3 regions of the Paraburkholderia aspalathi genome follow, and region 1 is predicted to be linked to each of the others. Evidence: riboswitches for the same ligand, from Rfam matches in the RefSeq annotation. Region 1 holds a riboswitch; each other region holds the start of a gene.
What was found. A riboswitch is a leader RNA that binds a small molecule or an ion and turns the genes downstream of it on or off. The one in region 1 is predicted to bind cobalamin.

Region 1 (7,566 bases):
GACCCGCGCCATACGCGCCGGGCCGCGCGCTGAACACGCGCCAGCCGGCGCGCTTGCGCGCCTCGGCGGCATCCATGCCGTGTGCAATCAGGGCATCGCGTTCGCGCAGCACACGCGCGCGGATCGGGTTCAGGTCCTCGGGTTCGTCGAGTTCGGCCACGGCCTGCACGGCGGCGTCGAACAGATGCATCACGTTCGCGAAGGCATCGCGGAAAAAGCCGGATACGCGTAATGTGACATCGATACGCGGCCGGTTAAAGGCCTCGATCGGCATGATTTCGAAGTCAGTCACGCGATGACTGCCTGGCGCCCACTTCGGCCGCACGCCGAGTAAAGCAAGTGCCTGGGCGATATCGTCGCCACCGGTGCGCATGGTTGCGGTGCCCCATACCGAGAGGCCGATCGCGCGCGGATAATCGCCGTTCTCCTGCAAGTGCCGTTCAATCAACTGCTGCGCGGATTTCAAACCGAGCGACCATGCCGCTTGCGTCGGCACTGCGCGCGTATCGACCGAATAGAAGTTGCGGCCGGTAGGCAGCACGTCAGGCCGTCCGCGCGACGGCGAACCGCTCGGCCCCGGCGGCACGAAACGCCCCTCAAGGCCGCGCTTCAGATGCAGCATTTCCTGCGAACCGCAGGCGTCGAGCCGGGGCAATACGTCGTTGCGCAGGCGTTCGATCACACGTTCGGCTTGCGGCAAAGTCCCGCTTGCGGGCGCCGTCCCGGACGTTTCATCGCCGCACACTTCACGCAACATCTCAGCCGCCAGCAGTTCCAGACGCTCGCGTGTATCGCCACAATGCCGCCAGGGCGCATCGCTCACCCGCTGCAATACCTCGGGACGTGGACCGTCCCACGCCGCAGCCCAATCCACCGACAACGGATCGAATAGATGGTCCATCAGCAGGTCACGCGCCAACGCGTCGATCAAACCGGCCTTGCCGCCCTGGCCATCGCCGACCGGAAAGCGTCCCAGCGCCAGCAACGTATCGCGCCGCTGCACACCTTCAGGCGACTGCCCGAACGTATGCAAGCCGTCGCGAATCTGCGCCTCCTTCAACTCGCACAGCCACGCATCGACGCGCGTCAGCAGCGCATCTTCATCGTCCTGACCGTTCGGCTCCGCAAGACTCAACTCGTCATGCAGCTTGTGCTCGACGATGGTCGCGAGAATGGTGCGCCTCAACAGCTTCGAGCGGCGCGGGTCGACCATCAGTGCTTCATAGTATTCGTCGACCTGGCGCTCGAGGTCCTGCAACGGCCCGTAACTTTCGGCGCGCGTGAGTGGCGGCATCAGGTGATCGATGATGACGGCCTGCGCGCGACGCTTCGCCTGACTACCCTCGCCCGGATCGTTGACGATGAACGGATACAGATGCGGCATCGGACCGAGAATCAGATCGGGCCAGCACGCATCGCTCAACGCGACGCTCTTGCCCGGCAGCCATTCGAGATTGCCGTGCTTGCCAACATGCACGACCGCGTCGATGCCGAACTGATGACGCAGCCAGAAATAGAACGCCAGATAGGCGTGCGGCGGCACGAGTTCAGCGTCGTGATAGCTCGCGTAGTCGCCCTGCTCGCGCGAACGCGAAGGTTGAATGCCAACGAACACTTGCCCACAACGCCAGCCCGCGATCATGAAACGGCCGCGCCGCAACGTTGGATCCTGCTCGGGCGAGCCCCAACGCGCGTTCAGCGCATTGCGAGCTTCCGCCGGCAACGCGTTGAAGTACACAAGGTATTCGTCGAGCGCGAGGCTTTGCAACGCGGGTCGCAAGTCGCGCACGACCGGATCGTTGGTCACGCCTTCGGTCAGCCTCTTCAACAACGCGTCACCGTCGGCGGGCAGTTCGGCCACGCGATATCCCTCATCGCGCAACATCGAAAGAAGGCCGACCACCGAGGCCGGCGTATCGAGCCCCACGCCATTGCCGATACGCCCTTCGCTCATCGGATAGTTGGCGAGGATCAGCGCGAGTTTCTTGTCCGCGTTGTCGAGCGTGCGCAGGCGGCACCAGCGGCGGCTCAGTTCGGCCAGAAAGCCGACGCGTTCGAGGTCCGGTTGGTAGCGGACCACATCGACTTCGGTATGCGGACAACGATAGGCGAGCCCCTTGAAGCTGATCGCCCGTGTGATGATGCGGCCGTCCACTTCCGGCAGCGCAATATGCATGGCGATATCGCGCGAGTTGAGCCCCTGATTGTCCTTGACCCAATCTTCACGATTACCGCCGCTCAGGATCACCTGCAACACCGGCGCGTCACCAGCGAGCGCAAGCGGCTCAGGGTCGTCGATAGCAGACGCGGCGAATGCGGTTGTATTCAGCACCAGCGCGACATCATGTTGCGCGCACAACTGCTGTACGACGTCGCGGCTCATCGCGTCTTTAAGCGAAGTAATCGCGATCGGTAACGGATTCAGGCCTTGTGCTTCGAGTGCATCGATCAGGGCGTCGAACACCGCTGTGTTGGCCGCCTGCAGATGCGCCTTGTAGAACAGAATCGCGGCAACCGGTGCGTCTTCACGCCAACGCGCTTGCCAGTCGGCAATGGTCGGCGTGTCGCGTTCAGGATGGTAGAGCGTCGCGGCAGGCAACGCGCGCGGCAGCGCGGGCTCGCACCCCCAGCCAAACGAGCGGTACGCGATAAAACGCAGGAAGGCCTCGGCATTCTGCGGCCCGCCTTCACGCAGATAGCGCCATAGCTGATGGCACAGTTCGGCGTCGGCGGTGCTGCGCGCCAGCAGATTCGGGTCTTCCTGCAGATCGCCGGAGAACATCGCGAGCGTCTGCTGCTTGCGCTCGGCGAGGGCGACCACCTGTTCGATGCCATACGGCCAGTACGCCTCGCCGCCGAGATGATCGACCACCACGACACGCGCATGCTGCAACACGTCTTCGACATAGAAATCGACCGAAGCCGGTTGCCGCAAATACGTGACGTTCGCAAGCCGCACGCTCGGAAAACCCTCGCCCAGACGCGGAAACACGCTCGCGAGCAATGACAGCGTGGTATCCGCGGAACTGAGCACCACGATATCGGCGGGCTGCTGATCGATCCGGATCACGCCCTGTGTATCGTCGACAAAACCGCCCGGCGTGGTGCGCAGCAGATGCATGAGGGTTACGCCTGTTGCGGCTGGGCGCTCGCCACGGCGCCCAAGGCGGCGTCGAATGCCTGTTGCAGCGCGGCCTGATCGAGGTCTTCGCCGATCAGCACAAAGCGGCTTTGTTGCTCTGCGCCCATTTCGCCCGCCTGCCAGCGCCGGTCGAAGTAACTATCGAATCGACGGCCCACGCCCTGTATCACCAGACGCATCGCCGCACCCGGCAGCGCCGCGAAACCTTTGACGCGGTAAATCGTGTTGGTTTCGACGAGCCCTTGCAACGCGGCGATCACAGCTTCGCGCGACGAAACATTCGCGTGCACCACCACCGAATCGAACTCGTCGTGATGGTGATCGGCGTCTTCGGCCGAACCATGGTGATCGTGACGCAGATGAATCGTTTCTTCCGACGCCGCTTCGAGGCCCAGCAGCGTATGCAGATCAAGTTGACCCATCTGCGCGCGCACGATCTTCACTTGCGGCGGAATTTCTTCGCGGATGACGGCTTCGACAGAAGCTTGACGCGCTTCGTCGAGCAGATCGGTTTTGTTCAGAATCACCAGATCGGCCGCCGACAATTGATCTTCGAACAATTCGTGCAGCGGCGATTCGTGATCGAGATTCGGATCGGCCTTGCGTTGCGCATCCACGGCGACTGGGTTGTCGGCGAACTGGCCGCTCGACGCGGCCGGGCCGTCTACCACGGTGACGACCGCGTCGACGGTAAAGCTATTCTTGATCTGCGGCCAGTTGAACGCCTGCACCAGCGGCTTCGGCAACGCGAGACCTGACGTTTCGATCAGCACGTGATCGATCTGCTCGCGGCGCTCCACCAGCTTTTCCATCACCGGGAAAAACTCCTCTTGCACGGTGCAGCACAGGCAGCCGTTCGCGAGTTCATACAGCTGCCCTTCGGTCTCGACGCCGTTCTCATCGCAGCCGATGCCGCAACCCTTGAGGATTTCCCCGTCGATGCCGAGCTCGCCGAACTCGTTGACGATCACCGCGATGCGCTTGCCGCCCGCATGCTGAAGAATGTGCCGCAGCAGCGTGGTCTTGCCGCTGCCGAGAAAGCCCGTGACGATGGTGACGGGGATCTTGCGCATTTGAGTTTGCATCGTGAGGTCCATCCGTAGGAGTTGCTCGTGCACGCCGAGGCATCGTGTATAGGCCGGGCAAACGGGGCACACACCCCAAACCACGACATTAACAAAACACGGGGACGGACAACGGCGTTGCCGAGGCAACCAAAAACTGGAAACGAGAATGAGGTCATGAACGCGCCACCGCATCCCCGCGATGGTCGTTCTTCGTAGTCTGGCCGGTATCCGGGCTGGCGACAGCGCCGCTTCCCCTTCCCGGACGAGTGGTTTCTCGCCCAGTGGTTATATGCCGACGCGGCCTTGCGCGTGGACATCGAAGCCGGCTCCGCGGCGCTCAAGAACGCACCGCTTTTCGCTTACCGTTGCGGGGGCAGCACAGGTTGACCCGGTCCATTGCAGGTGGGCACCCTGTTTCCCGTTTAACTGCATGCGCACGAGCGCGCACACGAGCACCAAAGTGCGTGCGAGTTTAGGCCGAGCGCCCCCTGCCGTCAAGGAAACGCGGGCTTCGGCAAGGCCTTTCCACAGTGCCGGCGCGGCCTGCCGTGTGCTATCGTATGCGCGCGTTTGGTGCCCGCATATGCGATCGCATGTGCAGTTAAACGGGAAACAGGCCGCGCTCGCTGCGCTCAACCTGTGCTGTCCCCGCAACGGTAAGCGACCTGCGGTGCTTTCGCATCGCGCATGCGTTTTTGATGCCACTGTCCGACGAATCCGGACGGGAAGGCAAAACGCATGAGGCCGCCAGCCCGGATACCGGCCAGACGCGGAGGCAGTGAACGTCACGCTGCCGGCCGCCGGAATCCGCGAGGGACGGATGTGAAGGCGCTGAAGCACGACGTGACGCGGCCGTTGGCGTTTTCCTGTGGGAAACGCGGCGAGCGGCGTTTTTCGTCGCGCGTAATCTGTTGCACCGCATGACCTCAATTTCTGCCGCCTCCGGCCTCTTCGCGCCTCAGCCGCTCCCATTCGTCACGACATGGCGTGCGCCATGCACGCTGCGATGAGCCGCGCCTGGCTGATCGGCGCCGGTCCCGGCGACGTCGAACTGATGACGCTCAAAGCGACGCGCGCGTTGGCGCAAGCCGATGTGGTGCTGGTCGACGATCTGGTGAATCCTGAAGTACTGCAGTTCGCGCGCGCCGATGCGCTGGTCGTGTATGTCGGCAAACGCGGCGGGCATCCGTCGACGCCGCAGGCCGGCATCGTCGCGCAAATGCTCGAGCATTTGCGGGCGGGACGCAGCGTCGCCCGTTTGAAAGGCGGCGATCCGTTCGTGTTCGGCCGTGGCGGCGAAGAACAAGAAGCGCTCCATGCCGCAGGCATTAGCGTCGACGTGATCAACGGCATCACCGCCGGGATTGCGGCGCCCGCGGCAATCGGCATTCCTGTGACGCATCGCGATCACGCGCAAGGCGTGGTGTTCGTCACCGGACACGGCGCCGGCAGCGGCGAGCCGGACTGGGCCGCGCTCGTCGCTACGCGAATGACGCTGGTGATTTACATGGGCATGCGGCGACTGAACGAAATCGTCGACACATTGCTCGCAGCCGGGATGAGCGCCGATACGCCGTGCGCCGCGATCGAATCGGCCACGCGCCCCGAGCAACGGCATGCGCTCGCGCGGCTCGGCGAGTTCGCCGATACGGTCTCGCGCGCCGGGCTCGGGTCGCCGGCGATCGTGGTGATCGGCGGTGTGGCGTCGCTGGCTTTGGCGCGGGATGCGGTGAAAGTCGGCAGCGAATCCCAGCGCCACGCAAGGAAAACGCTAACCGTCGGCATCGGTTGTCGTTTGCACAGCTCCGCCGAGGAAATCGAAACGGCTGTACGTGCCACGCTCGGCTCGCATTCATTCGACGAAATCAGCACGATCGCCTCAGTCGACGTCAAAGCTCACGAAACCGGTTTGCTCGAATTTTGCGCACGTCATGCGTTGCCGCTGAAGCTGTTCAGCCGCGAGCAGATTGCGGCGATCTCCGTGAACGATCCGTCGGCGGCCACACGTGAGCATCTCGGCATAGACGGCGTCTGCGAGCCGTGCGCCTTGCTCGCTGCGGCGACCGAATCTGATGCGGCCCATGCCTCAATTAGCTCAATGACCCCAGTTGCCTCGTTTGCAGCCGATACCGCCAACGCACGGCTACTCGTGCGCAAAACCGTACATGCCGGCATCACCGTCGCGATAGCATCGACCACCGCCCGCCTCGCCTGCGAACACACAAACAACAACACTCAAGAACAGGACCTTCCATGAAGACCGATCCCGAATCGCATCAACGCATGACCGAACGCCGGCGCGAGGGCCACGAGAAGAAGCAGGCCAGCGCCACCGTCGAAAAAGGTCTGCTGATCGTCAATACCGGCACCGGCAAAGGCAAAACCACCGCAGCGTTCGGCATGGCCGTGCGCGTGCTTGGGCATGGCATGCGCCTCGGCGTCGTGCAGTTCATCAAGGGCGCGCTGCATACGTCGGAACGCGACTTCCTCGGCGCGATCGCCAATTGCGACTTCGTCACGATGGGCGACGGCTATACCTGGAACACGCAGAATCGCGACGCCGACATCGCCACCGCGCGCAAAGGGTGGAACGAAGCACGCCGCATGATCGAAAGCGGCGACTATCAGATGGTGATCCTCGACGAACTGAACACCGTGCTGAAGTACGAATACCTGCCGCTCGACGAAGTGCTGTCGGTACTGACCGGGCGCGCGGAGATGCTGCACGTGGTGGTGACCGGCCGTCACGCGCCGGACGCGCTGATCGAAGCCGCCGACCTCGTCACCGAAATGCGCATCGTCAAGCATCCGTATCGCGAGCAAGGCGTGAAAGCGCAGCGCGGCGTGGAGTTCTGAGCGATGTCCGCGTGCCCCGCCCTGTTCATTAGCGCGCCCGCGTCGGGCCAAGGCAAGACCACGATTACCGCGGGTCTGGCGCGCTACCATCGGCGGCTGGGGCGACACGTGCGCGTATTCAAAACCGGCCCCGACTTTCTCGACCCGATGATCCTCGCGCGTGCCAGCGGCACGCCGGTCCTGTCGCTCGATCTGTGGATGGTGGGCGAAACCGCCTGTCGCAACCTGCTCGCGCAGGCGGCGGCCGAAGCGGATCTGATCCTGATCGAAGGCGTGATGGGCCTGTTCGACGGCACACCGAGCAGCGCGGATCTGGCAACCACATTCGGCGTGCCGGTGCTCGCGGTGATTTCGGCGAAAGCGATGGCGCAGACCTTCGGCGCGGTCGCTTTCGGCCTTGCGCAATTCAGGCCGGAGGTACCGTTTTACGGCGTGCTCGCCAATCGCGTCGGCTCACCAAGGCACGCGCAAATGCTCGAAGAGGCTTTGCCGCCAGACCTG
Region 2 (7,566 bases), on a different contig from region 1:
GCCGATCATCGGCTTGTCGAAGTCGGCCTTTTCGTAGCCGAGTGCGTAGTACATCGAGCGGTTCGGTGAGCGCGCCACGCCTTGCGTGATGTTCTTCGAACGACGGTTGTATGCCATGGGGAACTCCAATCTGTTTTGTTTTGATCCGTGCTGCGTGTGCGGGACTTAGGTGCTGCCGCAGAGGCTTGCGGTGACGCTGCAATGCGTTGCCGGCGGCGTCGGCCGATACGGCGGTTCTGGTCAGTTCAGTTTAGTTCCGACGCGTTGCGCAAGGGTGCAGTTTTGCGAAGCGCGTGTCCAATATATTATTCAGGCTCGATTAGGTCGTAAAATATATTAATCATGTTGCCTACGACTCCTGACCTGCGCCAATTGCGCTATTTCGTGACCGTCGCTGAAGAAAAGCACTTCGGGCGGGCGGCCGTGCGTCTTTCCATGACGCAGCCGCCATTGTCGCAGGCGATTCGGGCGCTGGAGGACACGCTCGGCGTCGAGTTGTTCGCGCGCACCAAGCGCTCGGTGGAGCTGACTCCGGTGGGCGCTGACCTGTTGCCCGAAGTGCAGCGCCTGCTGGCGAGCGCCGAGGGGCTGCGGCCGCTGGCGCAGAGCCTCGCGCGAGGCGAGGCCGGGGCGCTCTCGCTGGCCTTCGTCTCGACGGCCGATTACGGCCTGCTGCCGCTGCTGCTGCGCGATTTCGGCGCGCGCCATCCGCGGGTGCGCCTCGAACTGACCGAAGCCACCAGCGACGTGCAGATCGACGAACTGGTGGCCGGGCGCATCGACGCAGGCCTCGTGATCGCGCCGCTACCGTCGCGCCATGCCACCCAGCTCTCGTGGCTGCCGATCGCCCGCGAGCCGCTGGTGATCGCGATGTCGACGGACATGGCGAAGCGAGTGGGCAGCGCCGCAGGTTCCAAGGCTGACTCGCCCGCGGAGTGGCTGGATACGCCCATCAGCCTGCGCGACGTCGCCGACGAGCCGCTCGTGATCTTCCCAAGACGTCTGGCGCCAGGCTTTTATGACATCATTATGGATTGCTACGGCGTGGCGGGCCTCGCGCCCCGGGTCGGCCAGGAGGCGATCCAGATGCAGACGATCGTGAGCCTCGTGTCGGCCGGGATGGGCGTCGCACTGGTGCCGCAATCGTTGCGTAATCTGCGCCGCACGGGTGTCGTGTACCGGCCGCTCTCCGAATCGGTGCCGGCGATCGAGACGGGGCTGGTTTGGCGCACGGCGGAGGTGAGTCCGGTGCTGGCCGGCTTCATCGAGATCGTGCGGGCGCACGCGGCCACCATGGAGGCGCAGTTCTCGGCGCCTCGTGTTTAGGCGAGCTTAGGTGAGCCGCTGCCGCGAACGCATTGCAAGCGGAACCGTCCAACGCATGCGCCGCATGACGCGCACACCGCCGGCTGCTACTTGAAACCCGACTAGAAATCCGCTTCTGAACCTGAACTGCCCATAACAACACGATGCTCATTCACCCGAATTTCGACCCCGTTGCCATTCATCTGGGGCCGCTTGCTGTGCGCTGGTATGGACTGATGTACCTCGTTGCGTTCATCGCGGCGATCGTCGTCGGCCGCTTGCGGCTGCGTTTGCCGTACGTCGCCGCGCAAGGCTGGACCGCTAAAGATATCGACGACATGCTGTTTTACGGCGTGCTCGGTACGATCCTCGGCGGCCGGCTCGGCTACGTGCTGTTCTACAAGGCGAGCTTTTACTTCGCGCATCCGCTCGACATCTTCAAGGTGTGGGAAGGCGGTATGTCGTTTCACGGCGGCTTCCTCGGCGTCACGCTGGCAATGGTGCTGTTCGCCTATCAGCGCAAGCGCTCGTGGCTGCAGGTCACCGATTTCGTCGCGCCGATGGTGCCGACCGGGCTCGCGGCTGGGCGCCTCGGCAACTTTATCAACGGTGAGTTGTGGGGCCGTGTGACCGATCCGTCGGCACCCTGGGCCATGCTGTTTCCCGGCGCCGCGCCGGACGACGCCACGTGGCTCACCACTCATCCGCAACTGGCCGCGCAATGGCATCTGAACGAAGTGTTCGCGCAATATCACATGCTGCCGCGTCATCCGTCGGAGTTGTATGAGATCGCGCTCGAAGGCGTGGCGCTGTTCTTCGTGCTGTTCTTCTTCTCGCGCAAACCGAAGCCATTGGGCGCGATTTCCGCAATGTTCCTGATCGGCTACGGTCTCGCGCGTTTCACGGTGGAATTCGCGCGTGAGCCGGACGATTTCCTTGGGCTCCTGGCAATGGGTCTCTCGATGGGCCAATGGCTCTCGCTGCCAATGATCCTCGTGGGCATCGGGATACTGGTGTGGTCCTATCGCCGTGCGCGGCGTGAACCGGCGCAGCCAGTCGGCGCAAACTGAGCGCTACGTTTTATCGTAGTGAGAAGCCAACAAAAAAAGCCACGGCATGCCGTGGCTTTTTCTTTTACAGCAGGACATCTGGTGTAAAACGCGTTACTTCATCTGCACCGAGCCCGACACATTGACCGTGACAGTCGAAGTTCCGCCTTCAATCGGCACCGGCGCGGATGCCTTCGCATCGGCACCCATTGCGCGTGCGCTCATCATCATCATTGGGCGCGGCATGACACCGTTGTGCCCGACGTTGACCTCGCGAATCGAATAGCCGTTGTAGCCGAATGCCTGCGCTGACGAAGCGGCTTGCTCACGGAACGACTTGATGGCTTCGCCGGTGAGCTTCTGCTCCGCGGCACGCTGCGCTTCTGGCGACAACGAGAACTGCACGTTGCCGACCTGCATGATCGATGCCATCTGGCCCGCGAGCTTCGACGCCGCGGCGAAGTCGTGCGATTCAAGCACAACTTCAGTACGGCCGCGCCATGCGGAAATGCGGCCGTCACGATCGGTGGACGGGTAGATCGAGAAGGAGCCAGTGCGAGCCGTTACGCCGTTCACGCCCTTGGCTTTTTGCAGCGCCGCATCGGCGCGCTGATTCAGCGTGGAGGTGAGCACGGACGGATCACTCGCTTCCTGCTCATAGAACAGCGTGATATCGACGACGTCTTGCGGCACTTCCGAGCTTGCTTGCGCATTCAGCGACAGCACGCCCGCGGGCTGATATTGCGTCACGCCCTGCGCGCGGGCCATGGCCGGCGTCAACGCGAGCGCAGCAGGCGCGGCGCATACGAGAGCGAGAGCGAGTGCACGTGCGGTGTTTTTCGTCATTCTTGGACTCCTTGCTTGAACAGGTTGTGCACGATTGGAGCGAACGTCATGCGGTGGCACAACGTTTGCGAGTCCGTTAGGCGCTTGTAACCTGAGCTTGGTTCCCTAATTTGACGTTTGCTGAACGTTTGTGTTCATCGGCGCACGGACATGCGCGTGACGCAAGCGGCAACGGGTCACATGCGCGTATGCAAGGTCAAACAAGACGTTTGGTGATGAAGCGCCATTCAGCTTCGGTCACCGGTGTGATCGACAGGCGGTTGCCTTTGACGAGCACACGCATGTCCTTCAATTCTTCATGCTCGCGCAGCGCGGCAAGCGGAATCAAGGGGATCTTCTTCTTGAACACAACATCGACGAGTAGCCAGCGCGGCGTTTCCTGCGACGACTTCGGGTCGTAGTAGGGGCTCTTCTTGTCGAATTGAGTGGGGTCCGGATACGCGGTGGACGATACCTCCGCGAGCCCCGCAATGCCCGGCTCCGGGCAACTCGAGTGATAGAACAGCACACCGTCGCCGACCTGCATCATGTCGCGCATGAAGTTGCGCGCCTGATAGTTGCGCACGCCGGTCCACGGCAACGTGTGGTGCGGTGCCTCTGCGAGATGGTCGATGCTTGCTTCGTCCGGTTCGGACTTCATTAGCCAGTAGCGCATGAATCGAGTTGAACGTTAAAGGTTTGATACAGCAAGAAAAATCGAGGCCCAAAAAAAAACGGCACCGAACCGAAGTCCGATGCCGTTTGAATAAGGTCCCCGCCTTAGCCGCTAGGCCGGCATCCTGAACCGGGAGTTCAGAATTGGTCGCAGTTAGCAGCACTTCGGGTACATCAGACAGAGTGACGCGCACACCCGTGCTACAAATTTCCACAACCGTGCACATGGCATTGGTTCAAGGAATATATGACCTTGGCGAACCAGGCAGGGAAGTCAAACCGATTGAATTCAAGACGTTTGCATGAATCTTTGCTCATGCACCTCGTTTGAATCCGCAGCCGATCTCAGGACCGGCTACAAGATACTTTTACATGCTGTACTGCTGAATCACAGTACCCAGTTGCTCGTTCATTTGGTGCATTGTACGCCGGATTTCTTCAGCGGGAAATGCTTCTCCGTGCCGCACGCTGCTTTGCAGCTTAAGCAGTTCTGATGCCAGCGACAGCGCGGCCATGACGGCAATGCGATCCGTGCCGCGCACGTTGCTGCTATTGCGGATCTTCGACATCTCGGCGTCGACGCGAGCAACCGCTTCAAGCAACGCGCCTTCAGTTTCCGGCGAGCAGGCGAGACGATAGGGCACGCCGAGAATCGATACTTCGATCTGCTTGGTGGTCATGCATTTTCTCCATGGCGGGTGACGTCGCTCTCCGCTTCTTCCTCATGCGGCGCGGCCTCGAGCAGATCGAGCTGATTATCAGGCTCGCTGTGCGCGCGGGCCCGCGGCAGTTTTTCGAGGATCGCATTGAGGCGCACCTGTGCGTCGTCGATCTTTGCCGACAGCGCGTCGCGTTCCGCCTGCAGCGCATCGCGCTCCTCGCGCATCAGCGCGAGTTCCGTGCGCGTGGCCTCGGCTTCGGCACGCGTTTGGGCGAGCTGATCTTCGAGCGCGAGCCGCGCTTCATTGTGGCGTTGGCTGATCGTGATCAGCTTGCCGATATTCTGTGAAAGTGTTTCGAGTTCGGTGAGCATCTGCTGCGTCCTCTAAAGACATCGCATTTTAGCGCGGAATGTCGCAGGTTCCGACAATTGTCTCGTTTCGAGACGTAACAACATCGCTTTGTGCCGCCTTTTATCGACCATATGATGAAAAACAACTCATGCATCGGACAATAACCTGCACTTAACAGAACAGTTTGCGCACGGATTAACCATTCTTGACGGACCCGAGGGCCGCTCCTAAACTGGCCGCACTTTGGTGCCCGCGCGCGCTTTTCCACAGCGTGCGCAGTTAAACGGGAAGCAGGGCGCGCGCTTCGCCTGAACGCGCCAACCTGCGCTGCCCCCGCAACGGTAAGCGACCGCATTCGTCATGCAGGTCGATCCTGATCGCGTGTTTGATGCTTAACACGCGAGTGTGCCACTGCGCGTCACGCGTGGGAAGGCGGGATCGATGTGTCGCCAGCCCGGATACCGGCCAGAGGGAGAGGCTCGTTCCCGCGCAAACGTAAAACAACGCGGGCGCCTCGTTACGCATCGGCCCGCGGGGAAGCGGGCCGCGCACGCTATCCACAGGAATGTCATCCCATGCTGTCCCCTATCGCTCGCGCGGCGTTGCTCGCCTTTGCGAGCCTGCCGCTCGTCGTGCATGCTCAAGCTACTGCTTCTTCTGCGTCACCGTCCTCGTCGTCATCTTCTTCTGCCGATACGGGGGCGAGCGGTTCGTCAGCCGCGGTGTTGTCGCCCGTTGTCGTGACCGCGGAGCGCGGGCCGCAACCGCTCGCCGATGCGATCCCGCAGACCACGCTGTTCGACCAGCAGGACATCGCCGATACGACCGCGACCGATTTGCCCGGCCTGCTGCAACTCGCGCCCGGCGCGCAAATCTCGCGCACCGGTGGTCCGGGTTCCACGACGAGCCTGTTTCTGCGCGGCGCGTCGTCGACGCAATCGCTTCTGCTGATCGACGGCGTGCGGGTCGATTCCGTGAGCCTGGGCGCGCCGCAACTCGCGCAGATTCCGCTCGACCAGATCGATCACGTCGAAGTGGTGAATGGCAACGTGTCCGCGCTTTACGGCTCCGGCGCAATTGGCGGCGTGGTGCAGGTGTTCACCAAAGACGGCGGCGACCATCCGCCGCGTTTCAATTTTTCGGTGGGCTATGGCAGCTATCACACGCAGACGCAGCAGGCCGGCGTGAACGGCTCGCTGGATAAAGACGGCAACACCACCTTCAGCATTTCGCTCGCGCGTTCGAAAGACGACGGCTTCTCCTCGCTCAATCCGTCGCAGGCGCCCAACGCGAATCCGAACGCGAACGGCTATCTGAACGAAAGCATCTCGGCTTCGCTGCGTCACAAGTTCAGCGACAAGTGGGACGCGGGCGCCACCTATTTCCAGTCGAACGGCAATAACAGCTATGACAACGCGTACGGTGTGCCGACCGATCTGAACAACCTCTACAGCAAAGTGCGCCAGATGTCGGTGTTCGCGAACGGCAAACTGACCGACTGGTGGACCACGCACTTCATCGTTTCCGAAGGCGACGACCGCAGCGTGTCGAATACCAACGGCGTCTACAACGGCCGCTTCGATACTGACAATCGCCAGTACACGTGGCAGAACGATTTTGCGCTCGCCGCGCAGCAGAAACTGCAGGTCGGCTATGAGCATCTGGATCAGAGCCTCGACTCGGATACATTCACTGCGCCCGACCGGCATGTGGATTCGGGCTTTGTCGGCTACACGGGGCGCTTTGGGCGCAATCAGATTCAGGCCAACGTGCGGCGCGATCAGTATTCCGATTTCGGCGGGGCGAACAGTTACTATCTCGCCTACGGTTTCGACATCACCGAGCATTGGAAGGCGACTGCAAGCTATTCGGATTCGTTCCGCGCGCCGAGCTTCGACGATCTGTACTATCCGCTCAGCGGCAATCCGTCGATCCAGCCCGAGCGCAGCCATTCGATCGAAGCAGCGTTGCAGTACGCATCGAACGCGCTTGGCGTGATGCGTCTGAGCGCGTTCCAGACGCGTTATTCGAATCTGATCGACTACGAGCAGGTTACGCCCGGCATCTTTTTGGCCGAGAACGTCGGCCGTGCGAAGGTGCAGGGGCTTGAGGGATCGTGGAGCGGCCATGTGGGCAAGACGGATGTGCGTGCGTCGGTGACGCTGCAGAATCCTGTCGACCTCGATAGTGATACCGATCTCGTGCGGCGTGCAAGGCGCTTCGCGTCGCTGGCGGTGAATCGCAGCATTGCCGGGTGGCGTGTCGGCGGCGAGTGGATTGTCAGCGGCGCCCGCGAAGATAGCAGCGGCACGCTGGGTGGGTATGGCGTGGTGAATCTGTCGGCGCGCTACAACATCACGAAGGCATGGTACGTCGCCGCGCAGATCCAGAACCTGTTGAACAAGGACTATGAAACGGCCTACTCGTATAACTCGCCGCGGCGCGGTGCGTATGTCACGGTCGGTTGGCAGCAGCAATGACGAACGTACTTGCATGAGAACGTGCCGATGAACCGTAGCTCGAGCCCGATGCCCACGACCACGTTGCGCGTGATGAGCGCAAAGCGCGCGGCCGCGATCTGGCTCGTGCTCGCGGCAATCGCGCTGGTTGTGCTGATGGCGTCGCTCGCACTGGGCAGTGTGTCGCTCGCGCCGGCGCGCGTGTTGGCGGCGTTGCTGCCGTCGCACGCGTCGCATGTG
Region 3 (7,566 bases), on a different contig from region 1:
GCGTGCTGAATCTGTTCCTGTTTCCGCTGTCCGGCAAGCTTGCCGATCGTTACGGCGCGTACCGGCTGTTCTATCCGATTGTGATCACGTGGATGGTGTGCGTGTATCCGCTGTATCACTTCGTCGTGACGAATCCCACGCCGGGGCATCTGTTCATCGCGCAGATGGTCGCAACGGTGTTCCTTGCCGCCATGTCCGGTTCGCACCCCGGCATGCTCGCGACGCTGTTTCCGGTGCGCAGCCGTTCGGCGGGCGTGGCGCTGTCGTACAACATTGCGGTGACGCTGTTCGGCGGCATGGCGCCGCTCACCATCACCGCCTTGACGCATCTGACCGGCAGCAGTTTGACGCCGGCGTTCTACCTGATTTTTGCCGGTTTCGTGTCGCTTGCGATGGTGTATTTCACGCGCTCGGGACGTGAGCCGGGCGGTGCAACGGCGAAGTTCGTCACGCGTTAGCCGCCACTAGCCAGACTGATTAGATGACTCACGAGCTTATTGCATGACCCAGCCTTTGATTACCGATGACGAACGCGCGCCAAATGAACGTCCGGTTGCCGTCGTCGCGAGCCGGCATCTGAGTGTCGCGACGCTTGCGGGTAGCGGCACCGTGCCGGTGTTCGCGAACGGCGACTGGCTTGCGCCGACGCATGACGTCAAGCGTGCCGTGATTCTGATTCACGGACGCCTGCGAAATGCGGACACGTACTTCAATCTGGCGGAGCGCGCGTGCGCACTGGCTGGTGGCGATGCGGCCGATACGCTGCTGATCGTGCCGCAGTTCCTCGCGAGTGCCGACGTTGGCGCGCATGCGTTACCGCCATCCACGCTGCATTGGGAATGGACTAGCTGGATGGGCGGCGACAACGCCGAAGGTCCGGCGCCGCTCAGTTCGTTCGATGTGCTCGACGCCATTCTGCAGACGCTGGCGTCGCGTGAGCAGTTTGCGTCGCTGACCGAGGTGGTGATCGCCGGGCATTCGGGCGGTGGCCAGGTGGTGCAGCGCTATGCCGTGGTGACGCGCGGTGAGGCGCCGCTCGTCGCGCGCGGAATTGCGCTGCGCTATGTGGTCGCGAATCCTTCGTCGTACGTGTACTTCGATGCGATGCGGCCGACAGCATCAGGTGAATTCGTGGCGTTCGATGCGACGGCATGTCCGTCGTTCAATCGCTGGAAGTATGGGCTCGAAGATTTGCCGGCCTATGCTTCGAGCGACGGTGATTCGAGCTCCGCTGATGCGCTCGAATCACGCTATGCGCGTCGTGACGTCACCGTGCTGCTCGGCGGCGCGGATTGCGATCCGCAGCATCCGGCACTCGACCGTTCATGCGCTGCGCAGACGCAGGGCGAGCATCGGTTGGGGCGCGGATTGGCTTACGCGCGCTATATGGCGTCGCGGCATCCGGAACGGGCGCTGAAGCATCGTACGTTTGTGATCGACGGCGTCGGGCACGACGCGAAGGGGATTTTTGCATCGGCGCAGGGGCTGGCGGCGTTGTTCGGCAAGGCATGAACCGTGCTACTGCGATAAGGCCAGCTTTCAAAGGACTGTGCCGACATGAACAAGACCAGAATTCTCGCGGCCGCGATCGCCGCTGTATCACTTGGCGCCTTGCTGCCGTGCAGCGCGAATGCTGACGATGCGCCTAGCCCGTGTGCATCGCTCAAACGGATCGTCGCGGCGGCGCCGGACGGCCTGGCTTCGCTGACACCGGATGACGGCAAGGGCGTCGCGCAACCCTACGGCGATGACGCCCAGTGTTCGGCGAGCCGCGGGAGTTATCAATGCACGTGGACGCCGCATCACGACGCCGGTTCGAGCGCGGACGCGCTGCAGGGTGTCGCGGCGGACATCGCCTCGTGCCTGCCGGACGCGACGCATGATCAGAATTCACCGGGACGTCAGCATTTTTATCTTGGCACGCGCGCCAAACGGACCGATATCACGTTGACGCGGGCTGATTCGAGCAAGTTGAGGCTGGTTGTATCGGGCAAGTGAGCGGGCACGTGCGTTTCGGACTATCCGAGCGTAGCCGTTATTGTGATGCTGGCCACCATGTCCAGCCGCGTCGCGCGCGGCGCAACTCGACCATCGAGAGCGGCGCGATTTCGATGCGTGGAAACACAGCCGGCGGCGCGCCGAGTGCATGAACGATCGCGGCCCGGATCACAGGCGCGTGCGTGACGGCGACCACGTTGTGCGTGTTGCCCGGTATGACGCCCTCGCTCAACGTATCGCTCAACGCACCGTTTAGCGCATCGAGCCACTGTCCCACCCGCTTCACGAGTTGACTGAACGACTCGCCGCCGTGCGCGGCCGCGTCGGGATCGTGTGTCCATGCGGCGAGGTCGTGTGGTGCTTCGACCGCGAGATCGGCAAGGCGGCGGCCGTGCCACCGGCCGTAGTCCATATCTGCCAGCCGCTCGTCGACCGATGCCGCGGCGCCGAGCCCCAAGGCCGACGCCGTATCGCGCGCACAAACGGCAGGACTGACGAAAACCGCCGCGTCATCCGGAATCGACAGACGCGCTCGTGCGGCGGCGGCTTCGGCGAGGCCGCGTGCGTCGAGCGGGTCGTCGGCAGGGAAGCGGCCCGCGCGCATCGCCGCGGTCGATGCGTGGCTGATCAGTAACAGCCGTATGTCCATTCAATTGATTTCCATAAAGACCGGACTAGAGCGGGACGCCGCGTACATGCTTTGCATTGCCGGGAGGCAAAGTTTAGCGCGTAGAATAGCGTCACTGCGAAGCACGGAAGCCGGTGAGAGCCCGGCGCGGTCGCGCCACTGTAATCGGCATTCATGAGCCGAAAGCCAGACCTGAGCTTCGCACCATCCCTCTTCAATCGACTATCGGGGCGCGTTACCCCCAGGAGATGTCCATTATGTCCAACGCTGTTTTCGATTCCACGACACAGCCCGTCGCCCAACCCACGCCGATTCCGCTGCGTGAACTGCTGCCTTGGGTCGTGTTCGGCGGCTTGCTGTTGTTGCTTGCGCTGTATTTCGTTGGTGCGGAGCAGGGCGCCACGTCGCTGGTGCCTGGCATGTATGTGCACGAATTCGTGCACGACGGCCGCCATCTGCTCGGCTTTCCCTGCCACTAACGGAGTCGAACATGGTCGGTAAATTGTTGGTACGCGGGATGCTTGCAGGCATCGCCGCGGGATTGCTCACGTTCGGCTTCGCGAGACTGGTGGGCGAACCGCAGGTCGATCAGGCGATTTCCTTCGAGGAAAAGGCCGACGCCGCCAAAGGCGAAGCGCCCGAACCCGAACTGGTGAGTCGCGGCACCCAAGCTGGGCTGGGATTGTTGACGGGCGTGGTGACGTACGGTGCCGCGTTCGGCGGCCTGTTCTCACTGGTGTTCGCCTATGCGTACGGTCGCGTCGGCACGCTGAGTGCACGCGCGTTGTCCGCATGGCTCGCGCTTGGCGCGTTTATCACACTGGTGATTGTCCCGAACATCAAGTACCCGGCGAATCCCCCTTCGGTGGGCGACCCCGAGACGATCGGGATGCGGACCGGCTTGTTCTTCCTGATGATTGCGATCTCGCTGGCGGCAATGGTGTTTTCGCTGAAGGTTCGACGCCGCGCGGCACTGAAGCTGGGCGCATGGAATGGTTCGATCGTGGCGGGCGTGGTGTTCGTTGCGATCATTGCGGGCGTGCAACTGTCGATGCCGACGATCAACGAAGTGCCGGCGGCTTTTCCGGCGGTGCTGTTGTGGAAATTCCGCGTCGCGGCCATCGGCATGCAGGTGATCATGTGGACAACCCTTGGGCTGCTGTTCGGCGCGCTCGTTGAGCGAAGCAAATTGCTGGCTCCCGCGAGCCGCAGCGCCGCGAAGTCTGCTTACCTTTGATGTGAACGGCGTGACCGTGCGAGCCGCGGTCACGCCGACGTGCAGCGCGAGAGAAGCCAAATACATCAAGTACTTGGCGCGTTTGCCGGAATGTTATCCACAGGCTTGTGAACGTTTTCTGTGGATAAGCCACCCCTCTGCAATGCGCCGCTCCGCGCCAACCGTGTCGGCGATCATCGCTGCGTCCCCCCGCACCGCAAGCAACAAACCGATCTGCGTCAAGCACTTAGGTACGATGCCCCGTTGTTATCAACAACCCTATGAACATTTTCTGTGGACAAGTGCCATGGCCGCATAACGTTATGCAAATCGCTTGGTTGCCCGAAGCCGGGGCAAATCCGACACTCACTCCAATCTCAAGCAAACCGAGTCTGGAGCCATGTCGAACACATCAAGCCTGCGCCCATCGTGGGCCACTCGCATCACGGCACTTCTGCTGCTGGCCGCATCGGCACTAACGACGACAACGGCCATCGCCGCGCCACCTTCGGGCGATCCGATCCTGATAGGCGTCAGCGGCCCGCTGACCGGCCAGAACGCTCAGTACGGCGCGCAATGGAAAGCTGGTTTCGATCTTGCATTGGATGAGATCAACAGCCACAACGGCATCAACGGCCGTCCGCTGAACTACGTCTTCGAAGACAGCCAGAGCGATCCACGCCAGTCCATCACGATCGCGCAGAAATTCGTCAACGACCCGCGCATCCTTATCGAACTCGGCGACTTCTCGAGTCCCGCTTCGATGGCAGCGTCGCCGATTTATCAGCATGCCGGCCTCGTGCAACTCGGCTTCACCAACTCGCATCCTGACTTCACCAAAGGCGGCGACTACATCTGGAGCCCATCGGTCAGCCAGGCCGACGCGCAGCCGCTGCTTGCCGACCTCGCCGTGAAAACGCTCGGCCTCAAGCGCATTGCCGTGCTCTATCTGAACACCGACTGGGGACGCACCAGCAAGGACGTCTTTGTCAAAGCCGCCAATGAACGCGGCGCGCAAGTCGTTGCGGCCGAAGGCTATCAGTCGGCCGAGAAAGATTTCCGCGCGACGCTGGTCCGCGTGAGCGCCGCGAATCCGGATGGCATCGTGCTGATCTCGTACTACTCCGACGGCGCGCAGATCGCCCGCCAGGCGAGAACTAGCGGCATCAACCTGCCGATTGCTGCGGCCAGTTCCGTGTATTCGCCGAAATTCCTCGAACTCGGCGGTGAGGCCGTCAATGGCGTGGCGACGAACACCAGCTTCTTCCCCGGTGAATCCGGGCCTGAAGTGCAAAGCTTCGTTAAACGCTTCGAGGCGAAATACCACCGCGAGCCGGACGCGTTCAACGCGTATGCGTATGACGCCGTCATCATCTCCGCCTATGCGCTGCGCGCCGGCGGTCCTGACCGCAAGGCCGTGCGCGATGCGCTGCCGAAGCTGCACGACATTCCGAGCGTCGTGTTCGGCAAGGCCAATTTTGATCCGGCGACGCGTCGTGTGATCGGCGTAAAAAACATCAACGTGGTGGTGAAGAACGATAAGTGGACGTTGCTTGAGAGTAAGGCGACGGTTGCGCAGAAGTAGGCGTTCCGCTAGCGGTCTTGCTCTCCGAACATTCACAACATTCACGACTTTTGCGCCATGAGCCTTTTACTCGACCACATTGTGATTCGCGTCCACGATCTGACGCAGACCATTGAAAACTTCACTGCGCTCGGTTTCACCGTGCAGCAAGGCGGCACCCATGCCGATGGCGTGACGCATAACGCACTGATCGGTTTCGCGGACGGCAGTTACATCGAGCTGATCGCCTTTTTGCAGGCGGCGCCGCAACGTCGCTGGTGGGACGTGGGGCAGCGTCACGGCGATGGATTTGTTGATTACGCGTTGCTGCCGTCGAGCGTGGGCGCAGTAATCGATGCCGCTCATGGACGAGGTCTGCTATACGACGGTCCGCAGGCAGGTGGGCGTGTGCGTCCGGATGGCGCGCGGCTCGAGTGGCAGACCGGCCGGCCGCAAACCAGCGACTTGCCGTTCCTGTGCGGGGATATCACGCCGCGTCATCTGCGTGTCGCTGAGGGCGCGGTGCGTGAACATAAGAACGGCGTGCGAGGGGTGGCGAGTTTGACGGTCGCTGTGAATGATCTGACGGCGAGTTTGCAGCGGTATCGGGCGTTGCTCGGTATCGGTGAAGGGGAGACGCGGACGGTGGCTTTGCCGGGGCTGGGGGCGGTGTCGGCGACGGTGTCGATTGGTGATACGTCCGTTGTGTTGCTGAGCCCCGTGCACGTCGATGCCGCGAGCGTTACCGCCGAGGGCGCGGCGTTGCGCCGGCAATTGGCCACGCGTGGGGAAGGGGTGTTTGGTGTTGCTTTGCGCGCTGATGGTAAAGCACAGCCGGAGGTGCTCGACCGTGATCGCACGCATGGCGCGTGGTTCGAGATCACTGCGGGGTGAGGGGAATCGCTTTTCGGCGCGCAGCGCTTGGTAAGTTAAGTGGATCAAGCAGTTGGCGCTGTTGTGGGGTTGTTATCCACAGGCTTGCGAACATTTTCTGTGGACAAGTTCACAACAGCTGCTGGCCCTGAATACCGTGGGCAAACAAAATCCGAATTCCATCGCCGCTTAGGCGCTCCTATTCCTAAGCGCCCAATTGAACACGCTCCGCGTTCTGGTGGCCGGCTGCGTCAACCGATCAAACAACTGGGCGACGGCGCCATCGAGTTGAGCGAGCGCTGGTGCCTTTGCCGGATCGACATCAACGGCAGCAGTCATCGGCACGGGCCCTTCCAACTCGTCACGTGTAGTCACTGCTACGCCACCGTTGTACCTGGCGATCAACGAGTCCAGCCGCGCAACGATCGATTCCACATGCGCAGCGCTAACATTCGCCGCATTGAGCGACACATCTTCCGACGACGTGACTCGCCGCGAAGGATCACTCAGCACTCGAGCCCAATGCAAGCAGCACAGCAGCGACCCGGTGGCAAGTTCAACGCCGGGATTCCACACCACCACCCGCTGTGTCTGCAGTGGTTTCAACGCGATCCGTAGATCATGCCAGGCTCGATCGAGCTTGCGCATGACCGACGCCGTCTCGGGCGCTTGAGCAGTCGAGCCAGCAAGCCGCACCACTTCGCGCAGTGCGCCAAGCACAGCCCCAAGCCTCGCCTCTACGTGCCGGGTCGCCGCAAGCGGCATCATCAGAATCGCGACCGCAAACGACACGAGGCAACCGACCAGTACTTCTTCGATCCGCAACTCGACCAGCGGTCCCATTGCGAAGCCCAACTCGCCGTAAACGAGCCCGACGAGCACGGTAATGAAAAACACCCCCGGCGCATACGCACTCAGGATGTAGTAAGCCCATCCGAATACGCACAGGATCATCGTGGCCACGAGCAACACGGACGAGTCGTGCAGCGGCGCGACGAGCAACACGCTGACTAACGCGCCCGCCAGCGTTCCGGCGAGGCGCTGTGCGCCGCGATAGACCGTGTCCGCGCGTGACCGCGTGCCGAGAAACACCACGAAGGTCGTGATGACCGCCCAGAACCAGCGCTCGGGCGACAACGAGTGGCCGATCAGCATCGCGAGAAAGGCAGCGGTCGTGGCGCGCGTGGCGTGCAGCCAGCAGAGTTTGGCGCGCAAATCGGCAAGCCATGACGCCGCGGACTGAGCACTCGTAGCGCCAACCGGTGAAGGCGAAGTGCCGCGTACATG

Region 2: it holds a riboswitch for cobalamin, as region 1 does, so the genes downstream of both, KHO30_RS29105 (TonB-dependent receptor domain-containing protein) here and cobW (cobalamin biosynthesis protein CobW) in region 1, are expected to answer to the same signal.
Region 3: it holds a riboswitch for cobalamin, as region 1 does, so the genes downstream of both, KHO30_RS00100 (CbtB domain-containing protein) here and cobW (cobalamin biosynthesis protein CobW) in region 1, are expected to answer to the same signal.

Annotation. Positions count from the first base shown of each region.
Region 1 covers NZ_CAJNBA010000012.1:106,842-114,407, reverse strand. Annotated here, with positions in the region: gene cobN (cobaltochelatase subunit CobN) at 1-3,121, opposite strand, end outside; gene cobW (cobalamin biosynthesis protein CobW) at 3,127-4,227, opposite strand; cobalamin riboswitch at 4,412-4,684, opposite strand; cobalamin riboswitch at 4,764-4,991, shown strand; partial or broken gene cobA (uroporphyrinogen-III C-methyltransferase) at 5,216-5,938, shown strand; gene KHO30_RS39445 (cobalamin biosynthesis protein) at 5,939-6,466, shown strand; gene cobO (cob(I)yrinic acid a,c-diamide adenosyltransferase) at 6,463-7,065, shown strand; gene KHO30_RS36320 (cobyrinic acid a,c-diamide synthase CobB) at 7,069-7,566, shown strand, end outside.
Region 2 covers NZ_CAJNBA010000005.1:553,155-560,720, forward strand. Annotated here, with positions in the region: gene ilvD (dihydroxy-acid dehydratase) at 1-117, opposite strand, end outside; gene KHO30_RS29070 (LysR family transcriptional regulator) at 343-1,326, shown strand; gene lgt (prolipoprotein diacylglyceryl transferase) at 1,470-2,375, shown strand; gene KHO30_RS29080 (SIMPL domain-containing protein) at 2,469-3,200, opposite strand; gene KHO30_RS29085 (EVE domain-containing protein) at 3,397-3,855, opposite strand; RNA gene ssrS (6S RNA) at 3,948-4,129, opposite strand; gene KHO30_RS29095 (cell division protein ZapA) at 4,223-4,534, opposite strand; gene KHO30_RS29100 (hypothetical protein) at 4,531-4,887, opposite strand; cobalamin riboswitch at 5,095-5,351, shown strand; gene KHO30_RS29105 (TonB-dependent receptor domain-containing protein) at 5,443-7,347, shown strand; gene KHO30_RS29110 (FecCD family ABC transporter permease) at 7,375-7,566, shown strand, end outside.
Region 3 covers NZ_CAJNBA010000001.1:24,699-32,264, reverse strand. Annotated here, with positions in the region: gene KHO30_RS00120 (MFS transporter) at 1-458, shown strand, start outside; gene KHO30_RS00115 (alpha/beta hydrolase) at 502-1,512, shown strand; gene KHO30_RS00110 (hypothetical protein) at 1,558-1,998, shown strand; gene KHO30_RS00105 (histidine phosphatase family protein) at 2,036-2,647, opposite strand; adenosylcobalamin (AdoCbl) riboswitch at 2,743-2,830, shown strand; gene KHO30_RS00100 (CbtB domain-containing protein) at 2,884-3,105, shown strand; gene KHO30_RS00095 (CbtA family protein) at 3,117-3,863, shown strand; gene KHO30_RS00090 (ABC transporter substrate-binding protein) at 4,243-5,427, shown strand; gene KHO30_RS00085 (VOC family protein) at 5,485-6,300, shown strand; gene KHO30_RS00080 (FUSC family protein) at 6,469-7,566, opposite strand, start outside.